Regions from separate parts of the Rhodococcus antarcticus genome, predicted to be linked through region 1. Evidence: riboswitches for the same ligand, from Rfam matches in the RefSeq annotation. Region 1 holds a riboswitch; each other region holds the start of a gene.
The links. Region 1 has a riboswitch for S-adenosylmethionine ahead of RHODO2019_RS10550 (ABC transporter ATP-binding protein). Riboswitches for the same ligand answer to the same signal wherever they lie in the genome.
Positions count from the first base shown of each region.

Region 2: it holds a riboswitch for S-adenosylmethionine, as region 1 does, so the genes downstream of both, RHODO2019_RS02740 (bifunctional o-acetylhomoserine/o-acetylserine sulfhydrylase) here and RHODO2019_RS10550 (ABC transporter ATP-binding protein) in region 1, are expected to answer to the same signal.
Region 3: it holds a riboswitch for S-adenosylmethionine, as region 1 does, so the genes downstream of both, RHODO2019_RS11965 (cysteine dioxygenase) here and RHODO2019_RS10550 (ABC transporter ATP-binding protein) in region 1, are expected to answer to the same signal.
Region 4: it holds a riboswitch for S-adenosylmethionine, as region 1 does, so the genes downstream of both, RHODO2019_RS18340 (LLM class flavin-dependent oxidoreductase) here and RHODO2019_RS10550 (ABC transporter ATP-binding protein) in region 1, are expected to answer to the same signal.

Region 1 is NZ_CP110615.1:2,198,058-2,205,785, forward strand. It holds gene RHODO2019_RS10540 (ABC transporter permease) at 1-418, opposite strand, end outside; gene RHODO2019_RS10545 (aliphatic sulfonate ABC transporter substrate-binding protein) at 507-1,547, opposite strand; gene RHODO2019_RS10550 (ABC transporter ATP-binding protein) at 1,613-2,404, opposite strand; SAM riboswitch class IV at 2,718-2,830, opposite strand; partial or broken gene RHODO2019_RS19345 (heme-binding protein) at 3,035-3,381, shown strand; gene RHODO2019_RS10560 (hypothetical protein) at 3,826-4,311, shown strand; gene RHODO2019_RS10565 (phosphoinositide-specific phospholipase C-related protein) at 4,383-6,497, opposite strand; partial or broken gene RHODO2019_RS10575 (SDR family NAD(P)-dependent oxidoreductase) at 6,512-7,308, opposite strand; gene RHODO2019_RS10580 (hypothetical protein) at 7,591-7,728, shown strand, end outside.
Region 2 is NZ_CP110615.1:537,069-544,796, reverse strand. It holds gene RHODO2019_RS02750 (NADP-dependent isocitrate dehydrogenase) at 30-2,243, shown strand; gene RHODO2019_RS02745 (malate dehydrogenase) at 2,371-3,363, shown strand; SAM riboswitch class IV at 3,437-3,554, shown strand; gene RHODO2019_RS02740 (bifunctional o-acetylhomoserine/o-acetylserine sulfhydrylase) at 3,671-4,993, shown strand; gene metX (homoserine O-acetyltransferase MetX) at 5,023-6,141, shown strand; gene RHODO2019_RS02730 (DUF3017 domain-containing protein) at 6,145-6,435, opposite strand; gene RHODO2019_RS02725 (bifunctional methylenetetrahydrofolate dehydrogenase/methenyltetrahydrofolate cyclohydrolase) at 6,435-7,301, opposite strand; gene RHODO2019_RS02720 (pentapeptide repeat-containing protein) at 7,336-7,728, opposite strand, start outside.
Region 3 is NZ_CP110615.1:2,454,318-2,462,045, reverse strand. It holds gene RHODO2019_RS11985 (competence/damage-inducible protein A) at 1-624, shown strand, start outside; gene RHODO2019_RS11980 (sensor histidine kinase) at 763-2,127, shown strand; gene RHODO2019_RS11975 (response regulator transcription factor) at 2,140-2,817, opposite strand; SAM riboswitch class IV at 2,906-3,016, shown strand; gene RHODO2019_RS19350 (putative leader peptide) at 3,192-3,278, shown strand; gene RHODO2019_RS11970 (acyl-CoA dehydrogenase family protein) at 3,336-4,556, shown strand; SAM riboswitch class IV at 4,690-4,801, shown strand; gene RHODO2019_RS11965 (cysteine dioxygenase) at 4,859-5,347, shown strand; gene hisN (histidinol-phosphatase) at 5,439-6,266, opposite strand; gene RHODO2019_RS11955 (hypothetical protein) at 6,379-7,287, opposite strand; gene RHODO2019_RS11950 (ABC transporter family substrate-binding protein) at 7,388-7,728, opposite strand, start outside.
Region 4 is NZ_CP110616.1:76,863-84,590, forward strand. It holds gene RHODO2019_RS18335 (hypothetical protein) at 1-1,002, opposite strand, end outside; gene RHODO2019_RS18340 (LLM class flavin-dependent oxidoreductase) at 2,364-3,689, opposite strand; SAM riboswitch class I at 3,986-4,073, opposite strand; gene RHODO2019_RS18345 (hypothetical protein) at 4,313-5,173, opposite strand; gene RHODO2019_RS18350 (substrate-binding domain-containing protein) at 5,982-7,082, opposite strand; gene RHODO2019_RS18355 (MarR family winged helix-turn-helix transcriptional regulator) at 7,271-7,696, shown strand.

The DNA of each region.
Region 1 (7,728 bases):
CCAGGGCGGCGGAGACAGTGGTGTACACGGGGAAGAACGCGCCGATCGCGACCAGCGTGATCTTGGGGGTCTCCCCGATGCCCAGCCAGAGCAGGAGCAGGGGGACCCACGCCAGGGAGGGCACGGCCCGCAGGGCGGCGATGGTGGGTCCGAGAGCGCTGCGGACCGGTCGGGAGAGGCCGACGAGCCCGCCGAGGAGCAAGCCGCTGCCGGCGCCGACGGCGACGCCGAGGAGCACCCGCTGGGTGCTGATGGCGATGTTGTGCCAGAGCTCGCCGCGGTCGAGGAGCTCGCGCAGCGCCCCGAGCACCGCACCGGGGGTGGGCAGCTGGCTGGCGGAGAACAGGCCAGAGGTGGCGAGGAGCTGCCAGCCGAGGAGGAGCAGGACCGGGACGAGGAGCCCGAGAAGTCCGCGCATCAGCACTCCCCGGCCGGGACGGGTGCTGCGTCGGGGCGGTGCGGACACGGCAATCGGTGGGGAGTCGATGTCCTGGGTCAGGGTCATCTCAACGCCCGGTGGAGGGGGTGCCGGCGGCCTTCTGGGCGAAGGTCGGGTCGAACAGGGTGTCGAGCGCCGTGGTGGCGTCGGACGCGCTGCGGACGAGTCCGCCCTGGACGAGCAGCGGGAGGATGTGGGTGAGGACGGTCTTCTGGGTGTCCCCGGGCACCGGGTCGATGTCCAGCGTGGTGCGGGTCTGCAGCTGCTGGCGGGCGACCTGTGGGGCGATCTGCGCGGCGGCGGAGAGGATGTCGACCGTGCGGTCGGGGTTCTGGGCGATCCAGGTTCGTGCGCGCTCGTAGGTGTCGACCACGGTCTGGGCCGTCGCCGGCTGCGCGGCCAGGAAGGACTCGTTGGCGTTGAGCACGCCGAAGGAGTTGAAGGCGAGGTTGCGGTAGATGAGCTTGGAGCCGGCCTGCAGCTCGGTCTGGGCCATGAAGGGGTCGAGTCCGGCCCACGCGTCGACGTCACCGCGCTCGAGGGCGGTCTTGCCGTCGGAGTGCTGCAGGTTGACGATCTCGACGTCGGAGGCGGTGAGCCCGGCGGTGGCGAGGGTCTGCAGCAGGAAGAAGTAGGGGTCGGTGCCCTGGGTCGCGGCGATCTTCTTGCCGCGCAGCTGGGAGACGTCGGTCACGGCGGAGGTCGCGGTGACCACGATCGCGGACCACTCGGGTTGGCTGAACACGTCGACGACCTTCTGGGGGGACCCGTTGGCCCGGGCCAGCAGGGCGGGGGTGCCGGCGGTGGACGCGAGGTCGACGGCCCCGGCGCGGAGGTTCTCGTTGGCCTTGTTGCTGCCGTTCGAGAGCACCCAGGTGACCTTGGTGCCGGGCAGTGCCTGCTCGAGCCACCCCTGGTCCTTGATGACGAGGCTCTCGGGGTTGTAGTAGGCGTAGTCCAGGTGGAGCTCGGCCGTCCCCGAGGGGGCGGTGCCGGTGGCGACGGCTCCGGTGGAGCTCTCCCCGGAGACGCACCCGGCGAGCAGGGCGAGAGCGGCGGCGAGGACGCCGGTGCGAAGCAGCAGCGAGCGGGACGGGGGGCGGTTCACGGGGGTTCTCCTCGGGGAGTGCGGACGGGGGACGAACGGCAGGGCGGCGTGCGGCGTGCGGGGGGTCATCGAACCGGGGTGTGGCGGGGGACGCCGAGCTGGTCGAGCAGGACCACCCGTAGCCGGGCGAGGTCGGGGTCGGCCCGGTCGCGCGGGCGGGCCCCCGGCACGTCGAGGGTGGTGCGCACCGCGACCCCCGCCCCCTCCTCGGCCCCGGGCGCAGCGCCGAGGACGACGATGCGGTCGGCGAGCTGGAGCGCCTCGTCCACGTCGTGGGTGACGAGCAGGACGGTGGTGCCCGAGGTGCGCTGCAGCTCGTCGACCAGGTCCTGCATGCGCAGCCGGGTCAGGGCGTCGAGGGCGGCGAACGGCTCGTCCAGCAGGAGCACACCGGGTCCCCGGACCAGGGCTCGGGCCAGGGCCGTCCGTTGGGCCATGCCGCCGGAGACCTCGCGCGGCCGGTGCCCGGCGGAACCGCTCAGCCCGACGGCGTCGAGCCAGTGCGCGACAGCGGCCCGGCCCTCGGCCCGGCTCGTCCCGTCGGGCAGTCCGAAGGCCACGTTCGCCGCGAGGGTCCGCCACGGGAGCAGCCGCGGCTCCTGGAACACCACGGCCGCCCGCTGCTCGATCCCCCGCACGGGGCGCTGCCCGACGCGGACCTCGCCGGCGGTGGGCGCGTCCAGCCCGGCCACCAGGCGCAGCAGGGTCGACTTGCCGGATCCGGACGCCCCCAGCAGGGCCACCACCTCCCCGGCCCGAACCTCGAGGTCGACGTCGGCGAGGACGACCCGGGCACCAGGACCATGGCCGAAGGTGCGGCCGACACCGGAGAGGACGACACCGTGGGCGGTGCTCACGAGGGGGTTCCCGGGCAGCAGGAGACGAGCGGGGTCACGGGTTCTCCGGTCGGACGGGCCCGCGCACGGGCGCGGACGGGCGGGAGGGAGACGGCACGGGGCCGCGGGGCGCTACCGGCGACGGGCCGGGCGCGGTCAGGGAGAGAGGGTGGGGCGCGTCGAGGTCAGAGCGACGTGGGACCGGGACAGTCCACGTCGGCGACGGCGAGCACGTGCACGGCCAGGAGCACGAGCTCGTGCGGTGGGTGCAGCGCGTCCGGTGACGCAGCCAGCTTCTCGTCCACGTGGTTCTCCTCCGCCGTGGGCCGGACCCGGCCCGTGCTTGCTCCGGACGAATGCCGGAGCCTGGTCGTCACCCGGAGCACCCCGCCACGGAAGGAGGGTTGCCGGCCAGCGAGCCGGGGCTAGACGCTGGCGCTCATGACCGAGGCTGATCTTGGGGAGGTCTTCCGACCCTGTCAAACACAGCCGTCCCGATGTGACCAGGGTCACCGGCGATGGAGGGCGTCGGACAGAGGGCCGCGCTGGGGCCCAGGAACGGCGACGTCGGGTGCGCGAGCTCGACGAGCTTCTCGGCGTTCCCGCCGAGGTTTCCACCCGGGTTCTTCTGAGTGCTGAGGAGGTCACCACATGGCACGACTCATCTCGCTGGAGCAGGCCGAGGCTGTTGTCCGGGCGTGCACGGCGGAGGCGGACCGCATCGGGCAGCCGATGAACATCGCGGTGGTCGACGACGGCGCGAACCTGGTGACGTTCAGCTCGATGGACGGCACGAAGGACCTTGCCCCCTCGTCCAGCCGGGCCAGACCCCGTTCGGCATCGAGTCCACCTCGGGCGGGCGGCTGGTCGTCCTCGGCGGCGGCGTCCTGCTGCGGGACGCCGCCGGTGCGGTGGCCGGTGGGGTCGGGGTCCGCGCCGGCAGTGTCGAGCAGGACCACCAGGTCGCCGACGCCGGACGGGCGGTGTTCGCGCCGTAGCCGGGACCGGCGGGGCCGAACCCCGCTGGCCGCACCACGCGACGGTGGTCACCGCACGGGACACCACCGTTCTGCAGCCCGATCCTCGACCGGGACGCCGCGTCGCGGGGCTGCCAGGCCCGCTGAAGCATCCCGGCAGCGTCGACTGTTGGGTCCGGTCAGCTAGCCTCGGCTCCGTCAGTGGGACCTTCGTGGAGGGTCGAGCAGGCGGCCTGGAGGTCGTAGATGTCAATCACAGGACCGCGCGGTGACTCTGGCTCGACGAGCTCGGCTGGTGGCTCTTCGCGTCGTCAGCGGGCCGAGCCAGGTCTTGCTGATGGGGCTGTTCAGGCGGGGTTGTGGGGGCTCGTCTTCGTGATGCTCCGAGTATTTGCTGTGTCCGGCTACCGCTGGGACACGGCGTTCGTCGTCAGCACGACCCTGACTGTGACGAACGGTCTCACCATGCTCCTGGGATCGCTGCTCGCCGAGCACCTCCTGACGGCGGCGCTCGTCGGGTGCTTGATGCCGCTGCTGGTCGCGGACTACCTGTGGGGGGACGGCAGGCGGCGCACGTCCGTGCTGCTGGTTGCCGCGCTCGCCCTGGCCACGTCCCTCGCGGTCGTGCTGAGCTTCGGCCTGTGGTGGTTGCCCCTGGCCGCGGTGGCGGTGTTCGGGGTGCTGGCCATGGTCCGCCGGACCCCACCGCAGTCGTTCTTGCGCCGACTGCTGGTTGCGCTGTTGGCGCGGGTCTCGGTGGTCGCCGGGGTGGGTGTGCTGCTCATCGCGGCCTTCGGCCAAACCCCCTGGGTCCCCCTGGAGAGGATCCAGACCACCAGCGGCACGGTGGACGGGTACGTGCTCAGCGTGGACCCGGGATACTTGAACGTGCTCACCACGGACCACCGTGTGGAGATCCTGATCAGCGCAGACGTCGTCTCACGGTCCTGAGCCTTTCCTCCCGGGTCCTTGGTCGAGAGGACGGCTGCCCCGCAGCGTGGTCCCGGCGCAGCATGTCGTGCCTACCCGACGCCGTTGAGAGCGTCCACCACCGCGACCACGTCACCCTGGCTGTAGTAGTTCACGGCCACGAAGTTCGGGATCATCCCGCGCTCGCGCCGACACGTCTCCAGCCGCGGGTACAGGCTGCTGTAAGCGTTGACGCGGCCGGCGTCGGTGATGGTGTTCTCGAAGCTGTTCAACCAGTTGTTCACCAGCAGCAGCTGGCTCCGATCGGTGCCACGGTTGCGGGCACAGCCCAGCTGCTCCGGGGTCGCCGCGTCGTAGTTCGTGTCCTGGACCTGGTCGAAGCCCTGCAGCAGCCACGGGTGAGCCGCGCCCCCGCCCTCGTTCTCCATGAGCACCACCAGGCGCCGGTCGGTCTGGATCATCTGGCCCAGCGTGGGCCACGGCTGCCCGACCTGGTGGGTCGCGACCATCGGCAGCAGCCCCGCCTGCCCGAACACCGCGGCCGTGTCGTCGGGGGACACGTAGTCCTCGACGAAGATCGTGACCACCTCGCGGGGGTGCGCCAGCATCCAGTCGTGCACCTGCGCCATCGCCGTCTCCCACCGGGTGGCGCCGATGTCGCAGACCGCGTGGCACAGGTAGGGCTCGACGGGCCCGACGGGGGTCCCGGCGATAGCGCTGCGCAGCCGCAGGGCGCTCTGCACGGTGCCTGCACCGAGCTCGTCGCTCGCCCGGGCCAGGGCCCGGACGTCGGAGGCGTTGGTGACCTGGCCCGGGGTCGTGGTCGCCTGGCCGTACCAGCTGTCGACGAGCAGGACGCGGATGCCGGCGTCCAGCTGGGCGACCAGCCCGTTCGGCTGCTCGGCCAGGAACCATCCCGGCTCGTCCGCGGCGGACATCGCGTTGTGCGTCCCGGCGTAGGCGACCTCGTCGTAGCGGCGGTCGCACAGCTGCGCGAACCCGTTGCACGCGGTGCCCCCGGCCGCCTCGGCGAGGGCCGGCAGTTCGCGGGAGGACGGCACCGCGAGGACGAGCACCAGCGACACCACGACCAGCAGCGGCAGCGCGGTCAGCACCCGCGCGGTCTCGGAGGGTCGACCGCGCGGGTGCCGGGTGCGCTCCGTCCGGCGGCGCTGCTCGAGACGGAGCACCACCCGTGCCCCCTCCCCCAGCCCGAGCAGCAGCACGGCCAGCCCGGCGAGGACGGCGAGGGCCTGGACGGCCAGCGACGGTCGCAGCACGACGACGGTGCCGACGCCCACGAGGACCACCGCGCGCAGCGCCTGGACCCGCTGCGAGGCGGGCCGCAGCGCGAGCCAGTCCCGCCACGCCGATGTCGGGGTCACGGCACCGTCCGCGGCCGCGAGCACCCGCAGGAGCACGCCCGCGGCGAGCAGCACGGCGCCCGGCCCCCACAGCAGGCCCGCGAGCAGGTGCAGCACCGCAGCGCGCAGGGCACCGGGCAGCGAGTCGGTCGCGGTCGTCGAGGCCGCCACGGCTCCGACGCCAGCGAGCACCAGAACCAGCCCGCCTGACGCGGCGACGGCCCGAGCGACCGCCCGCCACGCCCGCGCGCCGAACCCGAGCAGCCACGGCGCCCCGGCCAGGCAGGCCAGCGCCAGGACCGGCAGCAGCCAGGCCAGCAGCGCCACCCGGTGCGCGGCGGCGATGGTCCCGCTCGCGAAGCTCTGGTCCCCGATCCGGGCCAGCGTCACGTCGAGGTCGGACGGCAGGACCGCTGCCGCACCGGGGTCCACCGTGGCGACCACCCCGGCGAGCACCGCGCCGACATCGGCCAGGCGCAGCACGAGAGCGCCGGAGCCGGGTTCGGTGACCGCCGCGTGGGCCTGCCGGACTGCACCCTCCACCACGGGGGTGAACGCCGGGCTGCCGACCACCGAGATGGCCGTCGCCTCGATCAGCGGCCGCACGGCGCTCAGGCTCGGGTCGGCCCGGACGACCGCCTCGGTCATTGCGATCCCGACCTGGCGGGCGACGGCCTCGTCCTGGCGGACCTCGTCGGCGTGGGCAGCGAACCGGGCACCGTCGACCAGCTGCCGGTTCGCGACCCCGGCCACGGTGCCCAGGGCCAGCAGCACCGTACCGAGGACGCAGAGGACGGCGACGACCCGGCGGCGACCCCGCCGGACGACGGGACGAGCGCCCACCCCGGTGCCCATCCTCAGCGCGCGGAGTCCGGGCGGCGGGTTTCCGCGATCGGGCTGTGGCTCATCAGCCCGCCGTCCACCGCGATGACCTGGCCGGTGACGTAGCGGGACTCCGGCGAGGCCAGGAACACCATGACGGCGGCGACGTCCTCGGGGTCGCCGATGAAGGGCACCGCGTTGTGCCGGCGGATGCCCTCAACCATCTCGGCGGGCAGGTTGTCTCGCAGCGACGGGGTCATGACCGCGCCGGGGCGACAGCGTTGCACCGGATGTTCCGGTGCCCGTACTGGGTGGCGACGTACTGGGTCAGCCGGATGACCGCGGCCTTCGCGGTGCCGTACCCGGTCTGGACGAAGTCGCCGGAGAGCCCCCCGACCGAGGCCGTGTTGACGATCGAGCCGCCGCCAGCCTCGATCATGTGCGGGATGGCCAGGCGGCAACCGAGCACGGTGCTGCGCACGTTGAGGGCGATGATGCGATCAAACTCGTGGAGGTCCATGCCGACTACGTCCAGGTCCTTGCGCGGGTTGCTGCCCCCGACGTGGTTGCACATGATGTCCAACCGGCCGAACCTGCTCGCCGCGGTGTCGACCAGCAGCGCCAGCGACGCCTCGTCCATCACGTCCACCGCCATCCCGACGGCGCGCCCGCCGGCGTCGATGATCTCGGATGCAGCCCGGGCAGCGTCACCCTCGCGCAGGTCCCCGATGACCACCGCGGCCCCCTCGGCAGCAAGCCGACCCGCGGCGGCCCGCCCGATCCCGCTCGCACCACCGGTGATCACGGCCACCAGTCCTTCGACCCGCTGCATCCTGTCTCCCCACGTCGTCTCCTGGCCGCTCAGCTGCTGATGATCACCAATGTCAAGTGTCCACCACGAGCTGCCTCCGCCCCGAGCAGGATCGGCAGAAAGCAAGGACACCGTGCTCGGCGGCCGCTCAGGTTCCGTCCTGCCGAGCTGCAACGTGTCGAGCCCCGCCCCGCGCGCGGTTGGGGATCGCTGGTCGGGACGGCTCACACGCGTGGCCCCGGCCGGCGGTGAGGTCAATCCTGGCCCCGGCGACTATTGGGGCGTACATTATTGGACGTAGGGGTGACGTGGTCGGCGGCAGCCGACAAGCACGGTGTGTCCCACGAGGATGCGTTGCACGCGATGGTGAACGCGATCTACGTCGAGACAACGTTCGACGACCCGCGTCCGCCGGCCACGATCAGCCCAACGCTCTACATC
Region 2 (7,728 bases), 1.7 Mb from region 1:
CCCCGAGGCAGAGGCAGGCGCAGGCAGCGATGAAGGTCATCTACACGTACACCGACGAGGCACCCGCGCTCGCGACGCACTCGCTGCTGCCGGTGATCGAGGCGTTCGCCGGCAAGGCCGGGGTGGACGTCGAGACGCGTGACATCTCGCTGGCCGCCCGCATCCTGGCCAAGTTCCCGGACCTGCTCACCGACACCCAGCGGGTGCCGGACGCCCTCGCCGAGCTCGGCGCGCTCGCCACGACGCCCGAGGCCAACATCATCAAGCTGCCGAACGTGAGCGCCTCGCTGCCGCAGCTCAAGGCCGCGGTCACCGAGCTGCAGGCCGCCGGGTACGCCGTCCCGGACTACCCGGAGGACCCGCGGACCGAGGCCGAGATCTCGGCCCGCGCGGCCTACGACTCCGTCAAGGGCAGCGCCGTCAACCCGGTGCTGCGCGAGGGCAACTCCGACCGACGCGCACCCGCCTCGGTCAAGGGCTTCGCCCGCAAGCACCCGCACTCCATGGGCGCGTGGTCGCCGGAGTCCAAGTCCCACGTCACGACGATGCTGGACGGGGACTTCCGGCACTCGGAGGTCTCGGTGACGCTGGCCGCCGCGGACACCCTGCGCATCGAGCACGTCTCTGCCGACGGCACCGTGACCGTGCTCAAGGAGTCGCTGCCCGTGCTGGCCGGCGAGATCGTCGACGCCTCCGTCATGCGCCGCGCCGCCCTGGACGCCTTCCTGGCCCAGCAGATCGCCGACGCGAAGGCCGAGGGGGTGCTGTTCTCCGTGCACCTCAAGGCCACGATGATGAAGGTGTCCGACCCGATCATCTTCGGCCGGGTCGTCGAGGCGTTCTTCCCCGCCGTCTTCGCCGAGCACGGCGCCGCGCTGACCTCGGTGGGAGCAGACCCCGACGACGGCCTCGCGAGCGTGCTCGCAGCCCTGGGCAGACTCCCGAGCGCCGAGCGGGAGGCCGTCGAGGCCGCCATCGCCGCCGGCTACGAGAGCGGTCCGTCGCTCGCGATGGTCGACTCGGACAAGGGCATCACCAACCTGCACGTGCCCAGCGACGTCATCATCGACGCCTCCATGCCGGCCGCGATCCGCAGCTCGGGACAGATGTGGAACACCGCCGGCGAGCTGCAGGACACCAAGTACGTCATCCCCGACTCGTCCTACGCCCCGCTCTACGCCGAGACGGTGGACTTCTGCCGCGAGCACGGCGCCTTCGATCCCACGACGATGGGCACCACCCCCAACGTCGGCCTGATGGCGCAGAAGGCCGAGGAGTACGGCAGCCACGACAAGACCTTCGAGATCGGTGCGGCCGGCACCGTCCGCGTCGTCGACGCGGCCGGGACGGTACTGCTGAGCCACGACGTGGCAGCCGGCGACGTCTGGCGCGCCTGCCAGACCAAGGACGCCCCCGTCCGCAACTGGGTGGAGCTGGCCGTGGACCGCGCCCGCGCCACCGGTTCGCCGGCCGTGTTCTGGCTCGACGAGACCCGCGCCCACGACGCGCAGGTGCTGGTCAAGGTGCGGGCGCACCTGGCCGAGCTCGACACCGACGGCCTGACGATCGAGGTCATGGACGTCGCCGACGCCACCCGGTACACCCTGGACCGAGCCCGTCGCGGCGAGGACACCATCTCCGTCACCGGCAACGTCCTGCGCGACTACCTCACCGACCTGTTCCCGATCATGGAGCTGGGCACCAGCGCGAAGATGCTCTCCATCGTCCCGCTGATGAACGGCGGCGGGCTGTTCGAGACCGGCGCCGGCGGCTCCGCGCCCAAGCACGTCCAGCAGCTCGTCAAGGAGGACCACCTGCGCTGGGACTCCCTGGGCGAGTTCCTGGCCCTGGCCGTCTCGCTGGAGTTCCTGGCCGAGAAGACGGACAACCCGCGCGCCGGGCTGCTCGGGGCTGCGCTCGACGAGGCCACCGGCCGCCTGCTCGAGGAGGGGCGCTCCCCGGCACGCCGCGTCGGCGAGATCGACAACCGGGGCAGCCACTACTACCTGGCTCTCTACTGGGCCCAGGCCCTGGCCGCCCAGACCACCGACCCCGAGCTCGCAGCGCTGTTCGCGGGGCTCGCGGGCGACCTCGCCGCCGCGGAGGAGACGATCGTCGGCGAGCTGGCCGCGGTGCAGGGCAACCCCGTGGACCTCGGTGGCTACTACCACGTGGACAGGACGAGGACGGACGCCGTCATGCGGCCCAGCGCGACGCTCAACGGGCTCATCGACGCCTTCTGAGCCACCCGCCCCGCGACCCCCGACCGCACCGGTCGGGGGTCGCGTCGCGCCCGTCGTCCCCTGTGAGATCCCGCACAGCGGTAGCGTCGGTGAGGTCCGGTCCGCCGAACCCCGAGGAGTCCCCGCGATGAGCCCGTCACCCGTCACCGTCGCCGTCACCGGAGCCGCCGGGCAGATCGGGTACAGCCTGCTGTTCCGCATCGCCAGCGGCGCCATGCTCGGTCCCGACACCCCGGTGGCGCTGAGCCTGCTGGAGATCACCCCCGCGCTGGGGGCCGCCGAGGGCGTGGCGATGGAGCTCGACGACTGCGCGTTCCCGCTGCTGCACAGCATCTCCATCAGCGACGACGCGACCACGGCCTTCGCCGGTGCGAGCGTCGCCCTGCTCGTCGGGTCCCGCCCCCGCACCAAGGGCATGGAGCGCGGCGACCTCCTGGCCGCGAACGGGGCCATCTTCACCACCCAGGGCCGGGCGCTGGCCGAGTCCGCCGCCGACGACCTCAAGGTGCTCGTGGTGGGCAACCCGGCCAACACCAACGCACTCATCGCGATGAGCAACGCCGCCGGCGTCCCCCGCGAGCGGTTCACGGCGATGACCCGCCTGGACCACAACCGGGCCCTGGCCCAGCTCGCGTCGCGCACGCAGCGCCCGGTGACCGACATCCGGCACATGACCATCTGGGGTAACCACTCCGCGACCCAGTACCCCGACCTGTTCCGCGCCGAGGTCGGCGGGACGGTGGCGACCGAGCTGGTCGACGACCAGGCGTGGCTGGAGGGCGAGTTCATCCCCACCGTGCAGAAGCGCGGGGCGGCCATCATCGAGGCCCGCGGGTCGTCGTCGGCGGCCTCGGCGGCCTCGGCGGCCATCGACCACGTGCACGACTGGGTGCACGGCACCCCTGACGGGGACTGGGTGTCCATGGCCGTGCCCTCCGACGGCTCCTACGGCGTGCCCGAGGGGCTGATCAGCTCGTTCCCCGTCACCTGCGCCGACGGCTCCTACTCGATCGTCGGAGGACTGGAGCTCGACGAGTTCTCCCGGGCGAGGATCGACGCGTCGGTGGCCGAGCTGGTCGAGGAGCGCGACGCCGTGGCCGGGCTGGGCCTGCTGGGCTGAGGTCGAGGCGGGTGTCCACGGGTCGGACACCTCGGGTGCACACCGCGTGGGGCGCGCGCTACCATCGCGCCCAGGTCATGAGTGCCAGCGTCAAGCCCCGGCTCGCTGGCCGGCAACCCTCGTTCCGCGGTGGGGTGCCCCGGGTGATTGACCAGGCCGTCCGGAGAGGTTCCGGACGGCAAGCGCGGGCCCGTGCGAGTGCGGGCCCCTCGTCGAGGAGCCCCCACCATGCGATGTCGACACTGCTGACCGGCCCAGCCCACCCAGCAGAGGGCACACGTGTGCCCGCACCCCACGGAGACCACCGATGACCGAGACCGACCCGACCACCGTCCCGACCGACCCGTCCGCCGGCTGGAGCTTCGAGACGAAGCAGGTCCACGCGGGCCAGACGGCCGACCCGTCGACGAACGCCCGCGCGCTGCCGATCTACCAGACCACGAGCTACGTCTTCGACAACACCGACCACGCCGCCGCGCTGTTCGGCCTGGCCGAGCCCGGCAACATCTACACCCGCATCATGAACCCCACCCAGGACGTGGTGGAGCAGCGGATCGCGTCGCTGGAGGGCGGGGTCGCCGCCCTGCTGACCGCCTCCGGACAGGCCGCGGAGAGCCTGGCCATCCTGACGATCGCCGAGGCCGGAGACCACCTCGTCTCCAGCCCCAGCCTGTACGGCGGCACGTACAACCTGTTCCACCACACCCTGCCCAAGCTCGGCATCTCCGTGACGTTCGTCGACGACCCGGACGACCTCGAGCAGTGGCGGGCGGCGGTGCAGCCCAACACGAAGCTGTTCTACGGCGAGACCATCGGCAACCCGCGCGGGGACGTGCTCGACCTCGTCGGCGTCTCCGGGGTCGCGCACTCGGTGGGTGTGCCGCTGGTCGTGGACAACACCATCGCCACGCCGTACCTCATCCAGCCGCTGGCCCACGGCGCGGACATCGTCGTGCACTCGGCCACCAAGTACCTCGGCGGTCACGGCACCTCGGTCGCCGGGGTCATCGTCGACGGTGGCACGTTCGACTGGCGCTCGGGCCGCTTCCCGGGCTTCACCACCCCGGACCCGAGCTACCACGGCGCGGTGTTCGCCGACCTCGGCGCTCCGGCGTTCGTGCTCAAGGCCCGCGTGCAGGGGCTGCGCGACCTCGGTGCGGCGGTGTCCCCGTTCAACGCCTGGCTGATCAGCCAGGGCATCGAGACCCTGAGCCTGCGCCTGGACCGGCACGTCGCCAACACCCAGGCCGTCGCGGAGTTCCTCGACGCGCGCGAGGACGTCGAGTCGGTCACCTACGCCGGGCTCAGCTCCTCACCGTGGCACGCCCGCGCCAAGGAGCTGGCACCCAAGGGACCCGGCGCGGTGCTCGCGTTCGAGATCGTCGGCGGGCTCGAGGCCGGCAAGCGCTTCGTCGACGCCCTGGTGCTGCACAGCCATGTCGCGAACATCGGCGACGTGCGCTCGCTGGTCATCCACCCGGCGTCCACCACGCACTCCCAGCTCACCCCGCAGGAGCAGGCCAGCACCGGCGTCACGCCCGGTCTGGTCCGCCTGGCCGTGGGCATCGAGGGCCTCGAGGACATCCTCGCCGACCTGCAGGTCGGGTTCGCCGCCGCGGCCGGGGCGTGACCGGGGTCTGCACGGGCACCTCGGACAGCATGACCCCCACCACCCGGCCAGCACCCCGTCCGAGCCTGCGCTCGGACGGGGTGCTGCAGCACGTCACGCTGGGAAGGCAGCAGCTCGACGGGGGTGCCGTGCTGGACGACGTGACGGTGGCCGTCCAGAGCTGGGGCCGGCTGAGCTCCGCACGGGACAACGCCGTGCTCGTGCTGCACGCGCTCACGGGGGACTCCCACGTGGTGGGCCCCGCGGGGCCCGAGCACCCCTCCCCCGGCTGGTGGGAGGGCATGGTCGGACCGGGTGCTGCGCTGGACACCGACCGCTGGTGCGTCATCGCCCCCAACGTGCTCGGCGGCTGCCGCGGCACCACGGGGCCGTCCTCGTCCCACCGCGACGGGCGTCCGTGGGGTGCCCGGTTCCCCGCCGTGACCATCCGCGACCAGGTGCGCACCGAGCTCGCCCTCGCCGACGCCCTCGGGATCGACGCCTGGGCCTCGGTGGTCGGCGGCTCCATGGGCGGCATGCGCGCGCTGGAGTGGGCCGTGGGCCACCCCGGCCGCGTCCGCTCCGCCCTGGTGCTGGCCGCCGGCGCCCGGGCCACGGCCGACCAGATCGGTACCCAGTCGGCCCAGGTGCGCGCCATCACGGCGGACCCCGACTGGCAGGGCGGCAGCTACCACGGCACCGGCCGCAGCCCCCGCACCGGGCTCGGCCTGGCTCGGCTGCTCGCGCACCTCACCTACCGCGCCGAGGTCGAGCTCGACGAGCGCTACGCCAACCACGACCAGCCCGACGACCCCGCCGGTCGGTTCGCCGTGCAGAGCTACCTCGACCACCAGGCCGAGAAGCTCGTGGCCCGCTTCGACGCCGCCAGCTACGTCGCGCTGACCGAGGCGATGAACCACCACGACGTGGGCGCCGGGCGCGGCGGGGTCAGGGCCGCGCTGAGCTCCTGCCCCGTTCCGGTGGTGGTCGGCGGGATCGACAGCGACCGGCTCTACCCCCTGCGGCTGCAGGCCGAGATCGCCGAGGCCATGCCGGGCTGCTCGGGGCTGCGCGTCATCCGCTCACGGCACGGCCACGACGGCTTCCTCACCGAGGCCTCGGCCGTCGGCGAGCTGCTCACCGCCACCCTCGCGCTCGCCCGGAGCTGAGCCTCAGCTGCCGAGCGAGTCGATCGAGCTCGCGAGCACGATGATCGCCAGGCCCAACGAGCCGAAGGTCAGCACGTCCGACGGCCGGTTGCGCACGGCCAGCAGCCCCGCCCGCTCCTCCGGCAGCGCCGCCCGCAGCACGGCCCCGACCAGCAGCGCCAGCCCCAGGAGCACGGCCCCGCGGCGCCAGCGGTCGGCCAGCACCAGCACCACGGCCGCGACCACGATCACGAGCACCACCAGGAACGGCAGGTGCACGGTGCGGATGCGGTACGCCAGCGACGGCCGGGCCATCACTGCGGGCCGGGACGGCCGAACACGCCCTCAGCCAGCCCCACGACGTTGGCCAGCAGCATCGCCCGGGTCATCAGACCGACCCCGCCCGGGTTCGGGGAGAGGAACCCCGCGACCTGCGCCACGTCCGGGTGCACGTCGCCCACCAGTCCGTCGTCGGTGCGGCTGACCCCGACGTCGAGCACGGCCGCACCCGGGGCGACCATGTCGGCGGTGACCAGGTGCGGCACCCCTGCGCCGGCAACGATGACGTCGGCCCGCCGGAGCTCGGCGGCCAGGTCCCGGGTGCCGGTGTGGCAGAGGACCACGGTGGCGTTCTCGCTGCGCCGGGTGAGCAGCAGGCCCAGCGGGCGGCCGACCGTGGTGCCGCGGCCGACCACCGCCACGCGGGCGCCGTCCAGCGAGACGTCGTACCGGCGCAGGAGCGCGACGATGCCGCGCGGGGTGCACGGCAGCGGGGCGGGCTCGCCGAGCACGAGGCGACCGAGGTTCACCGGGTGCAGGCCGTCGGCGTCCTTGGCCGGGTCGATCCGTTCCAGGGCCGCCACCTCGTCGAGGTGGCGGGGCAGCGGGAGCTGGACGATGTAGCCGGTGCACGCCGGGTCCGCGTTGAGCTCGTCGAGGGTCTCGCCCAGCTGGGCTGCGGTCACGTCGGCGGGCAGGTCGCGGCGCAGCGAGGCGATGCCGACCTTGGCGCAGTCGTTGTGCTTGCCCCGCACGTAGGCCTGCGACCCCGGGTCCTCGCCGACGAGCACGGTGCCCAGGCCCGGGGTGCGGCCGGCGGCGGCGAGTGCCGCCACGCGGGTGCGCAGGTCGTCGAAGATCTCGTCGCGGGTGGTCTTGCCGTCCAGGCGGGTCGCGGTCACCCGTCCAGTCTCCCAGAGGTGGACCGGCGTGCGGTCACTCCACGACCAGCCCGTGGGCCGCCGCGAAACCCAGGGCCTGCACGCCCAGCACCTGGGCACCCGCGAGCGACGCCGAGGTCCACAGCCCGCTGTCCACCACGGCCCCCCGCAGGTCGGCTCCGTCCAGCCGCAGACCACCGGTGCGCGCACCGCTCAGGTCGGCCCCGGCCAGCACGGCCCCCCGCAGGTCGGTTCCCACCAGGTTGGCCTCGCGGAGCCGGCAGCCCGTCAGGTCCACCTCCCGCAGGTCGGCGCCGCCGAGCGAGACCAGGGTGAGGTCGCACTCGTCGAGCACCAGGGGCTTGAGCCGGCTGTTCTGGACCACCGACCCGAGCAGGGAGCAGCCGTGGAACTCGCTGTCCCACAGGCTGGTCCGGGTGAACGTGCA
Region 3 (7,728 bases), 260 kb from region 1:
GGCACCCTCGACGGCCTGGAGATCACCACGTGCCTGCGCGGCGGCGAGCTGGAGGTGGTCACCCGCTTCGGCCCCGAGCACCAGGCGGGCTACGACGCCCTCGTGGCCGCGGTGCACGGCGCGCACGGGTCCACCGTGTTCTCCACCGACGGGGCCGAGGTCGACGAGCTGCTGGCCCGGGCCCTGGACACCCGCGGCTGGACGATCGCCACCGCCGAGTCGTGCACCGCGGGGATGCTCGTGGCCCGGCTGACCGACCCGGCGGGCTCCTCGGTGCGGGTGCTCGGCGGGATCGCCTCGTACTCCAACGGCGTCAAGACCGCAGCGCTCGGCGTGCCGGCCGAGCTCATCGACGCCCTGGGCGCGGTGAGCGCCGAGGTGGCCGTGGCGATGGCGTCGGGGGTCCGGGAGCGCCTCGGTGCCGACGTGGGTGTCGGCATCACCGGGATCGCCGGACCCGGGGGCGGCAGCGCGGACAAGCCCGTGGGCCTGGTGCACGTGTGCGTGCAGAGCCCGCTGCGGTCGGTCTCCCGCGAGCTGCACGTGCCGGGTGGGCGGGCGGACGTCCGCGAGCGCACCGTGCGCGTGGTGCTGCAGCTGCTGCTGGAGCTCGTCGCGCCCTGACCCCTCGCCGCCGGTGCCCTCGCCCGCGGGCCCGGGACGGGAGCTCGAGCACGCCCGCGGCCAGGATCACCGGCGTGGCCGGCAGGAGGTCGAGCTCGGCGGCGTCCTCGTTGGACGGGGGTGGTGCAGGCTGTGGGGGTGCACGTCCTGGTCCGGCCCTCGCTGTGGGGGGTGCGCACGCGCTCGGCACTGGCCGCCGCCCTCGTCGTGACGGTGGCCTTCGCCCTGGCCTCCGGGGCGCTGCTGCTGGTGCTGCAGCGGTCGCTGCAGTCCGCGGGTGACACGTCCTCGGCCTCGCGCGCGGCGGAGATCAGCACCCAGCTGGAGTCGGTCGCCCCCGGGGACCTCGCCCCTGAGCTGCTCGCCACCGACGGTCGCACGGCCGCGGTGCAGGTGCTGGACGCGGACGGGGTGGTGGTGCTGGCCTCGCCCGGCGCCCCCGAGCTCCCGATGATCGCGACGCGGCCATCGGTGGGGCAGGTGCTGGTGGTCGACGAGGACTCCAGCCCCCTCGTCCCTGACGACTTCCGGGTGACCGCGCAGGCCGTGGACGGAGCGCAGGGTGAGCTGACGGTCCTGGTGGCGGCCGGGCAGGAGCCGGTCGAGAGCACCCTGGTGACCGTGGCCGCCCTGCTCGCGGTGGGCCTGCCGGTCATCGTGCTCGTCGTGGGGGTGGCGACGTACGCGCTCGTCGGCCGCTCGCTGCGACCGGTGGAGCGGATGCGGGTGCAGGTGGCCGCGGTGAGCTCGGCCGACCTCGCCGAGCGGGTGCCGGTTCCGGCTCCGCAGGACGAGATCGCGCGCCTGGCCCGCACCATGAACGCGATGCTGAGCCGGTTGCAGGCGGGCCAGGAGGCGCAGCGGCGGTTCGTGGGTGACGCCTCCCACGAGCTGCGCAGCCCGCTGACCACGATCACCGCGGCGCTGGAGCTCGCCCGCGACCACCCCGAGACCCTCGATGCCGAGGTGGTCGGTGGGGTGCTGCTGCCCGAGGCGGAGCGGATGCGCCAGCTCGTGGCCGACCTGCTCCTGCTCGCGAGCGCCGACGAGCGCGGACTCCCGCTGCAGGTGGGCGACGTGGACCTCGACGACCTGGTCGACGCCGAGGTCGCCCGGACCCGGGCCGGGGGGCTCGACGTCGTGGCGGCGGTGCACCCCGTGCGGGTGCGCGGGGACGCCGCGCGCCTGGCCAGGGTCGTGCGCAACCTCACCGACAACGCCGTGCGCCACGCCCACGGCCGCATCTGGGCGAGCTGCCGCGCCGACGGTGGCTGGGCCGTGCTGACGGTGGGCGACGACGGGCCGGGCATCCCCGCGGTCGAGCGGGACCGGGTGCTGGAGCGCTTCGTCCGCCTCGACGCCGATCGGGCCCGCTCGGCGGGGGGGTCCGGACTGGGCCTGGCGATCGTCGTGGAGATCGTCACCGCGCACGGGGGCAGCGTGGTGGTGGGGGAGTCCGCCGCCGGGGGGGCCGAGGTCGGGGTGCGCCTGCCGCTGGGGTGAGCGGGGGCCTGCTCAGCCGCCGTCGGCGTGCAGCCGGTAGCCGACCCCGCGCACGGTCTCGATGGCCCGGCGGTCGAACGGGGTGTCGATCTTGCGGCGGAGGTAGCCGACGTAGACCTCCACGACGTTGTCGTCGCCGGAGTAGTGCGCGTCCCACACCCCCCGCAGGATCTCCCCCTTGGTCACCACGTTCCCCTTGTGCCGCAGGAGGAACTCGAGCAGACCGTGCTCGCGGGGGGTCAGCGAGAGCTCGGTGGTGCCGCGGACCACCCGGCGCCGGCCGGGGTCCAGGGAGAGGTCGCCCGCCTCGAGCACGGTGGGGCGCGCCGGAGCGCCCCGGCGCTGCAGGGCCCGCAGTCGCGCCACGAGGACGACGAACGAGAACGGCTTGGTCAGGTAGTCGTCGGCGCCGAGGTCGAAGGCGTCGGCCTGGTCGTACTCGCCGTCCTTGGCGGTGAGCATCAGCACGGGCGTCCAGACGTCCTTCGCGCGCAGGCCCTTGAGCACGTCGTACCCGTTCAGCCGCGGCAGCATGATGTCGAGCACGATGACGTCGTAGGTGGCGTTGGTGCCCATCCAGAGCCCGTCGACACCATTGTCGGCGATCTCGACCACGACGCCCTCGGCGGTGAGCCCCCGGCGCACCGTCTCGGCCAGGCGCGGCTCGTCCTCGACCACCAGCACCCGCATGGGCTCACGGTACCCACCAGCGGTTGCTCCCAGATGGTGGGAGGGCACGGTTGACGTGGCGGTGTCGGCGCCGCCAAGATCCACCACAGGTCACGAGTGCCAGCGTCAAGCCCCGGCTCGCTGGCCGGCAACCCTCCGCCACGGTGGGGTGCTCCGGGTGACGACCAGGCCCCGGTGACCACCGGGGCAAGCGTGGACCTCCGGGTCCTGGACAAGGGGAGCCGCCGTGCCTGAGCACCGCACCGATCTCCTCGGCGTGCACCCGCTGGCCGTCGCCGACGTGGACTGTCGCTGACCCCGGTCGTCCCCGCCTCCTGGTCCATCCCTCGCCGAGCCGCCCGTCGCGCGCGCCCGGTCCCACCTCCGGAGACCTCGTGTCCCGATCCCTGCGTCCCCGCGTGCCCCTGGTGCGCCGCCGTGCCGTCGATCTCCGGCGCACGGCGAGCGCGGTGTGTCCCTGAGCTCGTCGCCAGGACCACACCCCCTCGATCCGCCCCTCGATCCTCCAGGAGCTCCCCGTGACTGCCCAGCTCGACACCCGTCCCGCCCCGCTCGACCCCGGCACCACCCCGTTCGAGGCCGCCCTGGCCCGCGCGGACCTCGTCGCCGCCACCCTGCGCGCCACCGCCGCTGAGCGGGACCACCTCGGCGCCAGCCCGCGCGCGGAGGTCGAGCTGCTCCGCGAGCACGACCTGCTCCAGGTCCAGGAGCCCGTGGTCCTCGGCGGGGCCGGGCTCGGCTACGCGCAGGCCTCGCTGCTCACCCGCCGCGTCGCGCGCGGCGACACCTCCATCGCCCACCTGCTGGGCTACCACTACGCCCAGACCCGGATCGCGCACCTGTTCGGCACCGCCGAGCAGGCTGCCGAGCACTCCCGGCGCAACGCCGAGGGCCGGCTGTTCTGGGGCGGGGTGCAGAACCCCCGCGGCGCCGACGGGCTCGTGCTGACCCGCGACGGGGACGGCTTCCGCCTGAGCGGGCGGCGCACCTTCGCCTCGGGTGCGAGCCTGGGCGACCACCTCTCGGTCACCGCGACCCTCGACGACAGCCTCGTGTTCGTCTCGCTGCCCGCCGGTCGGGCCGGGTTCACCGCCCTCGGCGACTGGGACAACATCGGTCAGCGCCTGACCGACTCCGGGGGCGTGGTCTTCGAGAACGCGAGGGTCGAGCGCTCGGAGATCCTGGGCGAGGACCCCCTGACGGGCCGGACCCCGAGTCCGTACCAGACGCTCGTCACCCCGCACTGGCAGCTCGCGTTCGTCAACTTCTACCTCGGGACGGCTGAGGGGGCGCTGGAGGAGGCCCTGGACTGGGTGCGGCTGCACGGCACCGCGTGGGAGAGCTCGGGCGTGGACCGGGCCGGCGACGACCCCTACGTCCTGCAGACCATCGGGGAGGTGCGCAGCGAGGTCCGGGCGGCGGCGCTGCTCGCGGACCGGGCGGGACGGGCGCTGCAGACGGCCCTGGACACCGGGCCGGAGCTGACCGACGACGAGCGGGCGGAGGCAGCCGTCGCGATCTACGAGGCGAAGGTCGTGACCACGACGACCTCGTTGTCCGCGGCCAGCCGGTTGTTCGAGATCCAGGGGGCGCGGGCCACCACCAGCGGCTACGGCTTCGACCGGCACTGGCGCAACCTGCGCACCCACACCCTGCACGACCCGGTGGCCTACAAGGCCCGCGAGGTCGGCGACTGGGCGCTGAACCGTCGGGCACCGGAGTTCTCGCTCTACCGCTGACCCCCGTGGACCGGTGACCGGGGAGCGCTCGTGGTCGTGTCGAGCACGAGCGCTCCCCGTCCCCCGCATCCCGGGAGGCGGGGGACGGGGAGCGGCTTGACAGCACCGACGACTGGCGAACAAGATCACCCCAGGTCACGAGCGCCAGCGCCGAGCCCCGGCGCGCTGGCCGGCATCCCCGCACTGCGGCGGGGTGCTCCGGGTGACGACCAGGCCCCGGCGTCGCGTCGGGGCCCGCGAGGACCTCCAGGCGCACCCCCAACGGTGGTGACGCCCGGTGCCCAGGACGGACGAGGACCACCGTGAACACCCCGCTGCTGACCCCCACCACCCACAACCGCCTCACCACCCGGCTGGCCGAGCTCGTCACCGCCGCGGCGGCGCGACCGGACCTGTGGCGCCCGCTCGTGCGCTTCTCCGAGCGCGACCGCTGCTGGAGCCGGCTGGAGGGCCCGGGCGACGTGGACCTGTGGCTGCTCACGTGGACCCGCAGCCAGAGCACCGACCTGCACGACCACGGGCGGTCGACCGCGGCGCTGACCGTGGTGCAGGGCACGGTGACCGAGGTCCGACCGGACGGACACGGAGGTCTGCGGGCCGACACCCTGGGCGTGGGCGGGCTCCGCACCGTGGATCCCGGTCACATCCACGACATCCGCAACGACGGTGACGAGCCCGCCGTGAGCATCCACGGGTACTCCCCGCGCCTCGAGCAGATGACCTTCTACCGGGTGGTGGACGGCACGCCCGTCGTCGACCGCACGGTGCGAACCGACCAGCCGGAGCTCTGAGCCACCCCCGACCACGTCGCTGCACCGACCGCCTTGTCACAGGTCGGTGCGCAGGGGCGTCGACGGTGGCCGCCTCCCGGGGTCGTGGAGGTCAGCGGTCGCTCAGGGGTGGGGGAGCCGCCGCCGTGCGCGGGGCCAGCGCCCCCAGCACCGCACCGTGCAGGCGCCCGTTGCTGGCCACCGCGCTGCCCGCGTGCGGGCCGGGGGTGCCGTCCAGCGCGGTGAACGCACCCCCGGCCTCGCGGACCAGGACGTCGAGCGGGGCGAGGTCCCACAGCGACACCTCGGGCTCGGCCGCCACGTCCACCGCACCCTCGGCGACCAGGCAGTAGGAGAAGAAGTCCCCGTGGCCGCGCACCCGCCAGACGGCGTCGGTGAGGTCGAGGAACGCCTCGCGCAGCCCGGCGTCGCGCCACCCGGACAGGCTGGAGAACCCCAGGCTCGCGGCGTCGAGGGAGTCCACCGCCGACACCGCGAGCCGGCGGACCGGCGCGTCCTGCACCCGTAGCCACGCGCCGTCGCCGGCACTGGCCCACCACCGCCGACCCAGGGCCGGGGCGCTGACCACGCCGACCACGGGGACGCCGTCCACCAGCAGGGCGACCAGCGTGGCCCACACCGGGACCCCACGGACGTAGCTCTTGGTTCCGTCGATCGGGTCGAGGACCCAGCAGCGGCCGGCGTTCACCACCGTGCCGCCGAGCTCCTCGCCGAGCACCGCGTCGGCCGGGCGCTCGTCGGCCAGCAGGTCCCGCACCGCGCGCTCCACGGCCAGGTCGGCGTCGGAGACCGGGGTGAGGTCGGGCTTCGAGCTCACCTGCAGGTCCAGCGCACCGAACCGGGCGGTGGTGATGGCGTCGGCGGTGTCGGCCAGCCGGTGGGCGAGGGCGAGGTCGGCGGAGAACCCGGTGTCGGTCACGAGCGGCGACGCTACCGTCGACCGGTGACCGGTCCGGCGACCGTGCCACCCTGGGCTGCCACCTCGTGGACGCCGGGCCGCTGGTGCGCACCCGCGGGGTGCACCGCCGCGTCTAGCTCGGGTCGCTGCCCTGCACGGCGGCCGCCCACAGCGCCAGCGCCGCGGTGACCAGGGTGGCGCCCAGCCAGACCGGCACCCCGCCGCCGTCGAGCAGCACCCAGAAGATGCCGACGAACGGCGCGGGGGCCAGCAGCACGCCGTCCACCTGGAGCTGGCGTCGCAGGGGGGCGCTGCGTGCGGCGCGCTCCCGGGCCCCGGTGTCGGGGCGGGAGGGGTTGTCGATCAGCCGGCCCTTGGGCTCCGCCGTGCGCACCCGGCCGGAGGGGTACACCCAGCCGCCGTCCACCTGGAGCGCGCGGAGGGCGCCGGTACCGTGCACCGCCACCTCGGCGGGGGACGCGAGGGTGACGAGCACGGGGTCGAAGTACACCGGGAAGCGCTGCACCGGGGTGGTTCCGACCACCTCGATCCACGAGCGGGACAGCAGCCGGTGCTGCTGGCGGACCCGGCGCACCCGGAGCAGCCGGGGTGCGGAGCGGCGCAGCCGGGCGCGGGTGAGGATGCGCTGCAGCCCCACGCCGAGCACCACCACCACCAGCAGGACCAGGACGGCGAGGTGGGTCGTGGCCCGGTCGCCGGACACCACGGGTGGGCTCCCGGGCAGCACGACGCGCGTGGGGTCGGCGGGGTCGTAGGCGACCGTGGTGGGGGAGGTGGGCACCCCGTCGACGGCCACCTGCACCGTCCGCGCCCGCCCGTCGCCACCGGTGAACGTCACGGTGGCTCTGCCGTCGGCCGCCGCGGTCACGGTGGCCGATGCTCGTGCCGTCAGCGGAGCGAGGGCGCGGCCCGTGGTGTGGACGGTGCGCAGGTTCACCACGGCCAGGACGGCCAGGACGGCCAGGACCACCCCGGTGGTGAGCCCGCCGTGGCGGAGGGCGCGCGGACCGGGAGCTCTCACCGGTCCATCCTCGCGCACACCTGCCGGCGACAGGTGCACCACCCGACGACGCAGGGCCCGAGGAGGCGAACTCCTCGGGCCCTGCGGTGCAGCGGGTCGATCAGCTCTTCGTGAAGCCGATCTTGGTGTAGTCCACGTCGCCGAAGCCGGGCGAGCCGAAGTTCGCGACGGTGGAGCGCACGGCATGGTTCTGCGGGCGCTGGTAGAGCAGCAGGGAGAAGCCCTCGTCCCAGATGGCCTTGTCGATCTGGTTGGCCAGGTCGATCTTCTTGGCCGGGTCCAGCTCCTGGTTGGCCTGGGTGAACAGGTCGTTGATCGACGTGTCACCGATGCGGCCGTAGTTCTGCTGGACGTCGGCGTACTTGCCGTAGATGGAGCCCGAGGAGCTGACCGGGAACGGCGTGCCGAGCCACGCGAAGTGGGTGATGTCGAAGTTGCCCA
Region 4 (7,728 bases), on a different replicon from region 1:
GGTGAGCGCCGCCAAACTGGTCAGGCCGAGGAGGGCGGACGGGATCGTGGGCAACCCGAGGTGAATCTTCGTGACGTCGGTCGTCCTGGTGTAGTCGACAATATTGCCGACGAACGCGCCAAAGAAGTACACCATCGCGACGAGGGAAAAGATGACGTACTGGCTGTCGGCTAGGCTCGTCGACCCGTCATCGTTACTGGTTATGTCCTTCAGCGCTGCACCTTTATCAGTCATCCCAGACAAGCTCACTAACGGCGTAACGTCTTGGGTGTTCGATTTGGGGATCGGATTCGTTGTGGTCGTTGTGGTCGTTGTGGTCGTTGAGGCGGTGATGCCCTTGGCTATGACGGCGGCCGCGAACGGGCCGCCGAGCAATAACGAATAGGCGTTCCAATCGCCTGTGCCGAAGACGTGATCGGCGGTGACGGCAGGGTTGCGGTCCCATACGACGATGCCAGAAAGAAGGATGAGCGCGGCTGCGAGTTCGAGGGTCCATATGAACACGACGGTCTTGCTCGTCGATATTCGGCCGTCAACACCAACGATGCTGTCGAGGAAGCCAAACTTGTTACTCGACTGGCGTGGCGACGCAGAGAATTCTAACAACAGAAGAATCGCGACCATGAACGCGGCCACGCCCCAGATCGCCAGCCCGAGCGCGTGATGGTCATCCATGGTGAGTCCGGTGGTCTGACTTGCTGCAGTGGTTAAGCCCTTTCCTGAGGACGTTCCCTCCACGGCGGCCGGAGTTGCGGCGCTATAAGCACTCCATCCGAGAACGCCGATGGCGACTAGAGCGGGCGTGGCGACGCCCCATCTTGTCAAACCGTTTGTTAGTCCCATGGTCTGCCGCTTCTTCCCGAGTTGCTTCGCCCTGACACCCTCTTCATCGGAGCGGTGCTGCCTGCCCGCTGACGCGGCCACCGTCGCGTGAGTGGGCGCTGCTGCGGTCACTGCCACTGCCACCGTCGCCTGACTGGCCGCTGCTGCGGTCACTGTCACTGCCACCCACCCCGTTTCGTCGCGGGGTCCGACGGGGGGCCGGACACGGCCTCGGCGTAGACGAAGTCGATCGGCGAGCCTCATAGCGGCATACCGGCCTTGTAGGCGGCGCCCTGTTCCGGGTGCCGACCGTCCGGGCGTACGACACGAGGTAGCCCGCCACTGCGCTGAGCTGTCCGGCGACCTTCCCACCACCGGTCACGTCGGAGGCGTAGATCGCCCAGACCGCCACGATGGGGGCCTCCGTGGCGCCGGCGACCACAGAGGCGGTCCGCGAGCGCGGCGCCGTGAGCATGCGCAGCCGTCGTCACCGCGGTGAGCTCCGGAACCCGGTCGGTGGGCCACGACAGCGTCGCCGCGATCGCGGCGACGCACGTCGAGGCCAGGGTGAGGTCAACCCGGGCACAGTCGAACTCGCCGTGTCCGGAGAGTCCGGACAGGCGATCGGGCAGGCCCGTCGACGCCATCACTCTCCGCGGGCGCGCCCGGTCCAGGCGCTGCGCCGTCCAGCCCAGCTGGATCAGCGCTGCCGCCGGCAACTGATCAAGGGGCTGCGTTCCCGTCGTCGTCCTACCAGGGGTACTCGCAGGCTGGGCGGCGACATCATTACTTCTGGCCACCGCATCACCGTCCTCGCTGGGCCTTGACGACCAACTTGTGATCGGCCTGCCGGCCGGGATAGCCGCGCGTCGAAGTTGCCGCGTTCCACGATCGCCGCACGGTCCGTGGAGGCGGAGCACGCGACCAGCTGGTGAGGCCCACTCGGCCGAGGGGGTTCGCCAACGGTGTGAGTTTGATGTGAGGTAGATCTCAGTGCAACATGGCAGTCACGGGCTGTCAACACGCGACTGTGACCGGCTGCGCAGGCAGCATCGCGGCCGCCAGGTGCAGGACCTCACGGCCGCCCGGGTGGTCATCGCCGGGAACCGGGGCACCGCGGTGCTCGAGCAGCTGTACGGACCCGTCCAGGTCGGCGCCGGTGCAATGGAGGGTGCCCGGGGTGGGGCAGTAGAGCCTGCCGGGGCGCTCGGGGAGCCAGCTGATACGCGGGCAGCGCCACACCGTGGAGGCGGCCCGGCAGCGGGAGCCTGGCACGAAACCAAGGGGCGTCCGGGCCAGAGGTTCGACGACTCCGCCGGTGGGCCCCCATAAGGACCGGGACACCGGGGAGGGCAGGTAGCACCGGAAGAGCCAGTCAAGGCTCCTGACTTGTCATAATCTCTCTTATCGGCACTTCGAAACGCGTTGTGCAGCGGGGCAATCGATACCGCTCCCGTTGCTAGGGCCCTGGGACGGCGCGCGCCCAGCAGGTCAGTGCCGGTGCTGCAGGGGTGCCGTCGGGCGGGCCGGTGAGGGGGCATTTACTTTCGGTGTTTGCCTACCCATGAGGAGTTGGACAGCCGCGCTGTTCCGCCGACGAGGCGTTCGCGCAGCGTGGCCCCCTCGGGCTCCAGGATCCGGCCGCGGGCTCGTAGCTCGGGGACCAGGAGGTCGACGACGTCGGTGAAGGTGCCTGGCGACGTGGCGTAGGCCAGGTTGAACCCGTCGACGTCGGCTTCCTCGCACCACCGCTCGAGCTCGTCGGCCACGGTGGTCGGGGAGCCCACCAGCACCGGTCCGCGCCCGCCGACGGCCACGAACTCCGCCACCGAGCCGACCGTCCACGCGGCGTGGGGGTCGGCGGTGGTGAAGGCGGCCAGCGCGGTGCGGGTGGCATCGTTCTCGACGTGCTCCAGGGGGGCGTCGGGGTCCAGCCCGGACAGGTCCACCCCCGTCCACCCCCCGAACAGGGCCATGGCACCTTCCCGGCTGGAGTGGGCGACGTAGTCGGCGTGCTTGGCCCAGGCGGCGTCGTCAGTGTCGGCGAGGACGGGGGTGAGCATCGTCAACACCTTGATGTCGCCCCGGTCCCGCCCGGCGGCCTGCGCGGCTGCGCGCACCCCGTCGACCATGGTGCGCACCGCCGCCGTTGTCGGCCCGGAGACGAACACCACCTCGGCGATTCGCCCGCCCAGCTCCAGCCCCCGGGCCGAGGCCCCCGCCTGGAAGACCACCGGGGTGCGCTGGGGTGACGGCTCGCACAGGAAAGGGCCATGGACGGAGAAGAACTCCCCGTCGTGGTCGACGTCGTGGACCTTGGACGGGTCGGTGAAGGTGGCTGAGGCACTGTCGTGGACCACCGCACCGTCCTCCCAGCTGCCCTCCCACAGCGCGGCGCACACCTCGACGTACTCCTCGGCGAGGTCGTAGCGCCGGTCGTGGGGCACCTGCTCCCCCATGCCATACCCGCGCGCGGCGCTGGCCAGGTAGGAGGTGACCACGTTCCACCCCACCCGGCCGTTGGTGAGGTGGTCCAGGGTGGTGAAGCGGCGCGCCGTGGCCCAGGGGTGCTCATAGGTCACCGACGACGTCACCGCGAACCCAAGACGCTCGGTGACCGCGGCCATCGCCGGGATGGTCAGCATCGGATCGATCAGCGGCACCTGAGCCCCCGCACGGACCGCGGTGTCGCGCGACCCACCGTGCACGTCGTAGACACCCAGGACGTCGGCCAGGAACAGGGCATCAAACCCGCCGCGCTCCAGCAGCCGCGCCAGGTCCGTCCAGTACGACAGATCGGTGTAGGAGGTCGAGCGGTCACCCGGGTGGGTCCACAACCCCGCACTCTGGTGACCGGCACACCCCATGGCGAAGGCACACAACCGGATACGGTCGCTCGCGCCCACGGTCAGTACCCCCGCGCCCACGTAGTGACCGGCTCGACGACCCGCTCGGGGAGTGCCCGGGTCGGCGCAGTCAGGTCACGGTGCAGGGTCTCCGGAGCGGGCCTGAAGACCAGGGCAGCGGCAGAGCCATAGAAGTCGTACCACTCGATCGTGGTGCCGACGGATCCCGCGGCGCCCACGCGGCGCAGCGCACCGCTAGTCGGCGGGGCGTGCGAGGGAGTGTCGAGGACACGGGTCGACGCGCTCACAGCAGTGTTCCTCCATCGGTCCTGGCGGTAGCACCTTCGCGAACGATGGTTGCTGCGGCGTCGTCGAGCCAGGTCTCTCAGCCGCTCTGGATGGTCGAGGCAGAAGTAGACCACAGGCTGCTCCCTCCCGGTCGAGCAGTGTCCGGGAAGGCGAGCGCGGGTGACCCTGACGAGCTCGACGCCGCCCCAGCCCACCGGTGGTCACCCTCTCCAGACCCTCACCCCGAACATCCACGCCGTTTCGCACGGGGATCCGCTTGCGAGGACGCCGCCACTTGGCATGATGACTCGGCTCACCCTGCTGACCCCAAAGCGCCGACACTGACCGGGCGGGGCTCAGCCGCCGACCGGCTCGTCCTCCGGCGGGAAGCGCCGGTCGAACTGTTCGCCAGCCCTCTTCGCGGCCTCCTTACCCGCCGGCAGCCCCGCGAGACTCACGTACGTCGCGATCGTTGAAGGCGCGGCCACCGCCACGACCGTCAACGCCGCAGTCCACATCAGCCACACCCACACGACCACCATCTGACGGGCCCGCACGCGTGAGATCCAGGGGCGAGCCTCGGACAACACCTCGGCCGCCTCGTCGATCGCTGCGGACAGCTCAGCGTCCGCAGCAACGCCGTCCTCTGCAGCCGACAGCGTCTCCGCATCGAACTCGCCCTCGTCGATCAGTTCCGACAACCGATCGAACCCGGCAGCGTCCGGAAGCTCCAAACGCAGCCGCGACAGCGCACTGACTCGATCCAACGAACGGGTGAACTCCGAGTTCACCGCAAGGCCGGCGAGCTGCGACTGAATGTGGGCGTTCGCCATCAGAGGCACCGCGAGCGCCTTTGCCCACTCCCTCTGCCGCTCCGCGATCTGCGCGAACATCGGTTCCAGGACCGCCCGCATCCGCAACGGCGCTGCTACCTGAGCCGAAAGTTGCGGCTGGATCGCCTTCATCAGGGCCTCATTCCGCAACCTAGACGCCCTCAGCACCGGCTCCAGCTGAGCGGTGACTCCCGCCGTCACCTGCTGATTGAGCTGCTGGAGCGCCCCCTCGAGAGGGCTGCTGATCTGCTGCCGGAGCTGCTCCATTGAGCGCGTGAACGCCGGCGTCGAGAACGCGCGGACGAGCGCAGCCCGCTGCTCTTCGGTCAGGCCAGCGTCGTCGTCGTCGTCGCCGCCGTCAACGGACGCGGTGAAGGTCGGCACGGTCCCACTGTAGGTCCGCCGAACGACGGGAACGGGCGCCTCTGTGTCCTCCACCACGTGAGACGGCACTGTCCCGACAGTCGAACCAGCTTCGACGACGCCCACGGCTTTCGGCCGTTCCGCCCGCGACGTCCCGCAGGGGATCCCTTGCGGGACGGCCACACAGCATCGGCCGACGGGTTCGACCGTCGCCGCGGCAGTCTTCTACCGGCCGAGCCATCCGCAGTCCACTGGTCGCGTCCTGCGTTGGGTTCATCGAGTCTGCTGGTAGGCGAGTGCGCAGACGTAGAGCCAGGGTTCGTATCGGCCGTCGATGTGGTGCCGGTGTCGCACCGCCCACCCGATGCGGGCGAGGACCTCGCGCAGGGCGGGTTCGTGCCAGCAGGTGAAGGGGTGGGGCTGGTCGAGCTGGTCGGTGGTCCACCCCGACCCGTCGCCCTCTTCAGGGTGAAACCCAGGACCCCGTCGGTGGTCACCGCGCGTCGGTCGCGGTGCAAGAGGTCCTCGAGCTGGGCCCGGTCCAGGTGCAGCAGGACTGCGTCGGCGAGCAGTCCGTCCCAGGGTTCCCGAGGTCGTCGGTGCGCCAGTCCAGGTGCAGGGCATGGTGGCCGGCGGCGCGCAGCCTGGTCAGGAACGCGTGGATGGCATCGCTGCGGCTGACTTGCACACCGCGGGCCTTGTGAAGTGGACGGACGCTATGCGCTGCGGGTGACCATGGTCCGCTACGCCCCGAGCCCGACTACCCCGTCCCTGCGATGAGCGCCTTACATCTATCGCTGCACAGGTGAACAGGTTCAGCCAATTAAACTTAGAGGGCTGTGAGAATATCGAAATTCAAGCCTGCCGCTTGGGCGAGGTACACCTGTTGTTCGAGGTCCTGCCCGGTGACGGCGACCTCGCCCCGGGGACTGGAGTAGATCGTCCCGGGCGCGCTGGCGCACAGGCTGGCAACGTCGAGAGATCGTGCCCCGCCGATGAGCTCGGCCAGCAGCAGCATTCCTTCGTAGCAGGACTCACCCACGCTGTTGAGGACCGGCGCATCAGAACCGTACTTCCGTGCGTAGCGGGCGCTGAGGTCCAGGCTTTCCGCCGTGGCTAAGGTCTCGAAGTAGCCGGCAGTGGAGTACAGGTTGCGGGTGGTGCTGGTTCCGCCGGCGAGCAGCATGTTCTCGTCCATCAGCGGGCTCAGTCGAGCGAGAGATTCATCGAGGCCGGCGCTGACGAACTGGCGGTTGAACTGAACACCGTGTTCACCCAGCATCAGCATCAACACGCCGTCAGAGTCGCGCTGCTCCAACTCCAGCAGAGCTGCTGAATGGGTGTTGATGTCGGGGGTGACGAAGATGTTATCGGCGAAGGTGACGCCACATTCTGCTGCCGCAGCAGTGGCTTCGGCTGCCGTTCGCCGTGGCCAGACGTAGTCGTCCCCGATGATGGTCCATCGGCTGATGTCGGCCTCGCGGGCCAGCCAGCTCAGCGCGGCCAGGACCTGCCGGTGGGGGGTCTCGCCGGTCATGAAGAGTCCCGGTGTGACCTCACCACCTTCGTAGAGGGCGGTGTAGATGTACGGGACTCGTGCGCGTACGCGAGGCGCGACAGCTTGGCGCACGGCCGAGCTGTGCCAACCGACGATGGCATCGATCTGGTCGTCTCGAAGCAACCGGTCCACCTCGTCCGCCACCCGACTCGGTGCATCTCCGCCGTCAACGACCTGCAGCTGGACCTCACGGCCGAGCAACCCACCCTCGGCGTTGATGTGGTCCACGGCCAGTGCGGCGCAGAACTCGCAGGATGGTCCGAAGATGCCAGCAGGTCCCTGCAGTGGGATGAGGAGCCCGACTCTGACGGGACCCTCGTTGCGGTGACGGGGTAAAGGGTAGTGAATCGACGGCACGGCATCGACCTCCACATCGACCGACGCAGGTACTCGTGAAGGCTTCGGCTGAGTGAGATGCACGAGCCTGAGGGTGCTGCAGGCGAACCTTCGTGCGCATCGTCTCCTTCCCGGCCTCTAAGGGCAAGGCGGGTTAACATTATTGTCATCCTGGTGTCGCGTGAGCTCCCGCGTCGCCACTTGTTCAGTAGAGGGGATCTACCGTGATCGGTCCCGACGATGTGGAGTTGACGGGGTTGCTGGGCTACCTGCAGCGTCGCTTGTCGGACCGCCTCACGCGGAAGCTAGCGGCAGCGGGCAGCTCGTTGAACGAGTGGCGCGTTCTTGCGCAGCTCGTGGACGGGGGTGGTAGCGCCATGCGCGACGTCGCGACCTCCCTCGACGTGCCGGCGTCGACTGCCACGAAGCTGATCGACGCGATGGTGGCCGCGAACCTCGTGTATCGACGTGGCGATGAGAACGATGGCCGACGTGTCGTTGTTCATCTCGCACCGCGGGGGCGTGTTGCCTACGAGAGGCTTTCGCCGCTGCTGCAGGCTGAGCAGGAGGAGCTCACGGCCTTGACTGATGATGGTGACCTGGAGCAGCTGACGCGCCTCTTGACCCGGCTCAGCCAGAAGGTCAGCTGAGCCGGGTCAGGAGGCGCACCGTTACCCTCGGC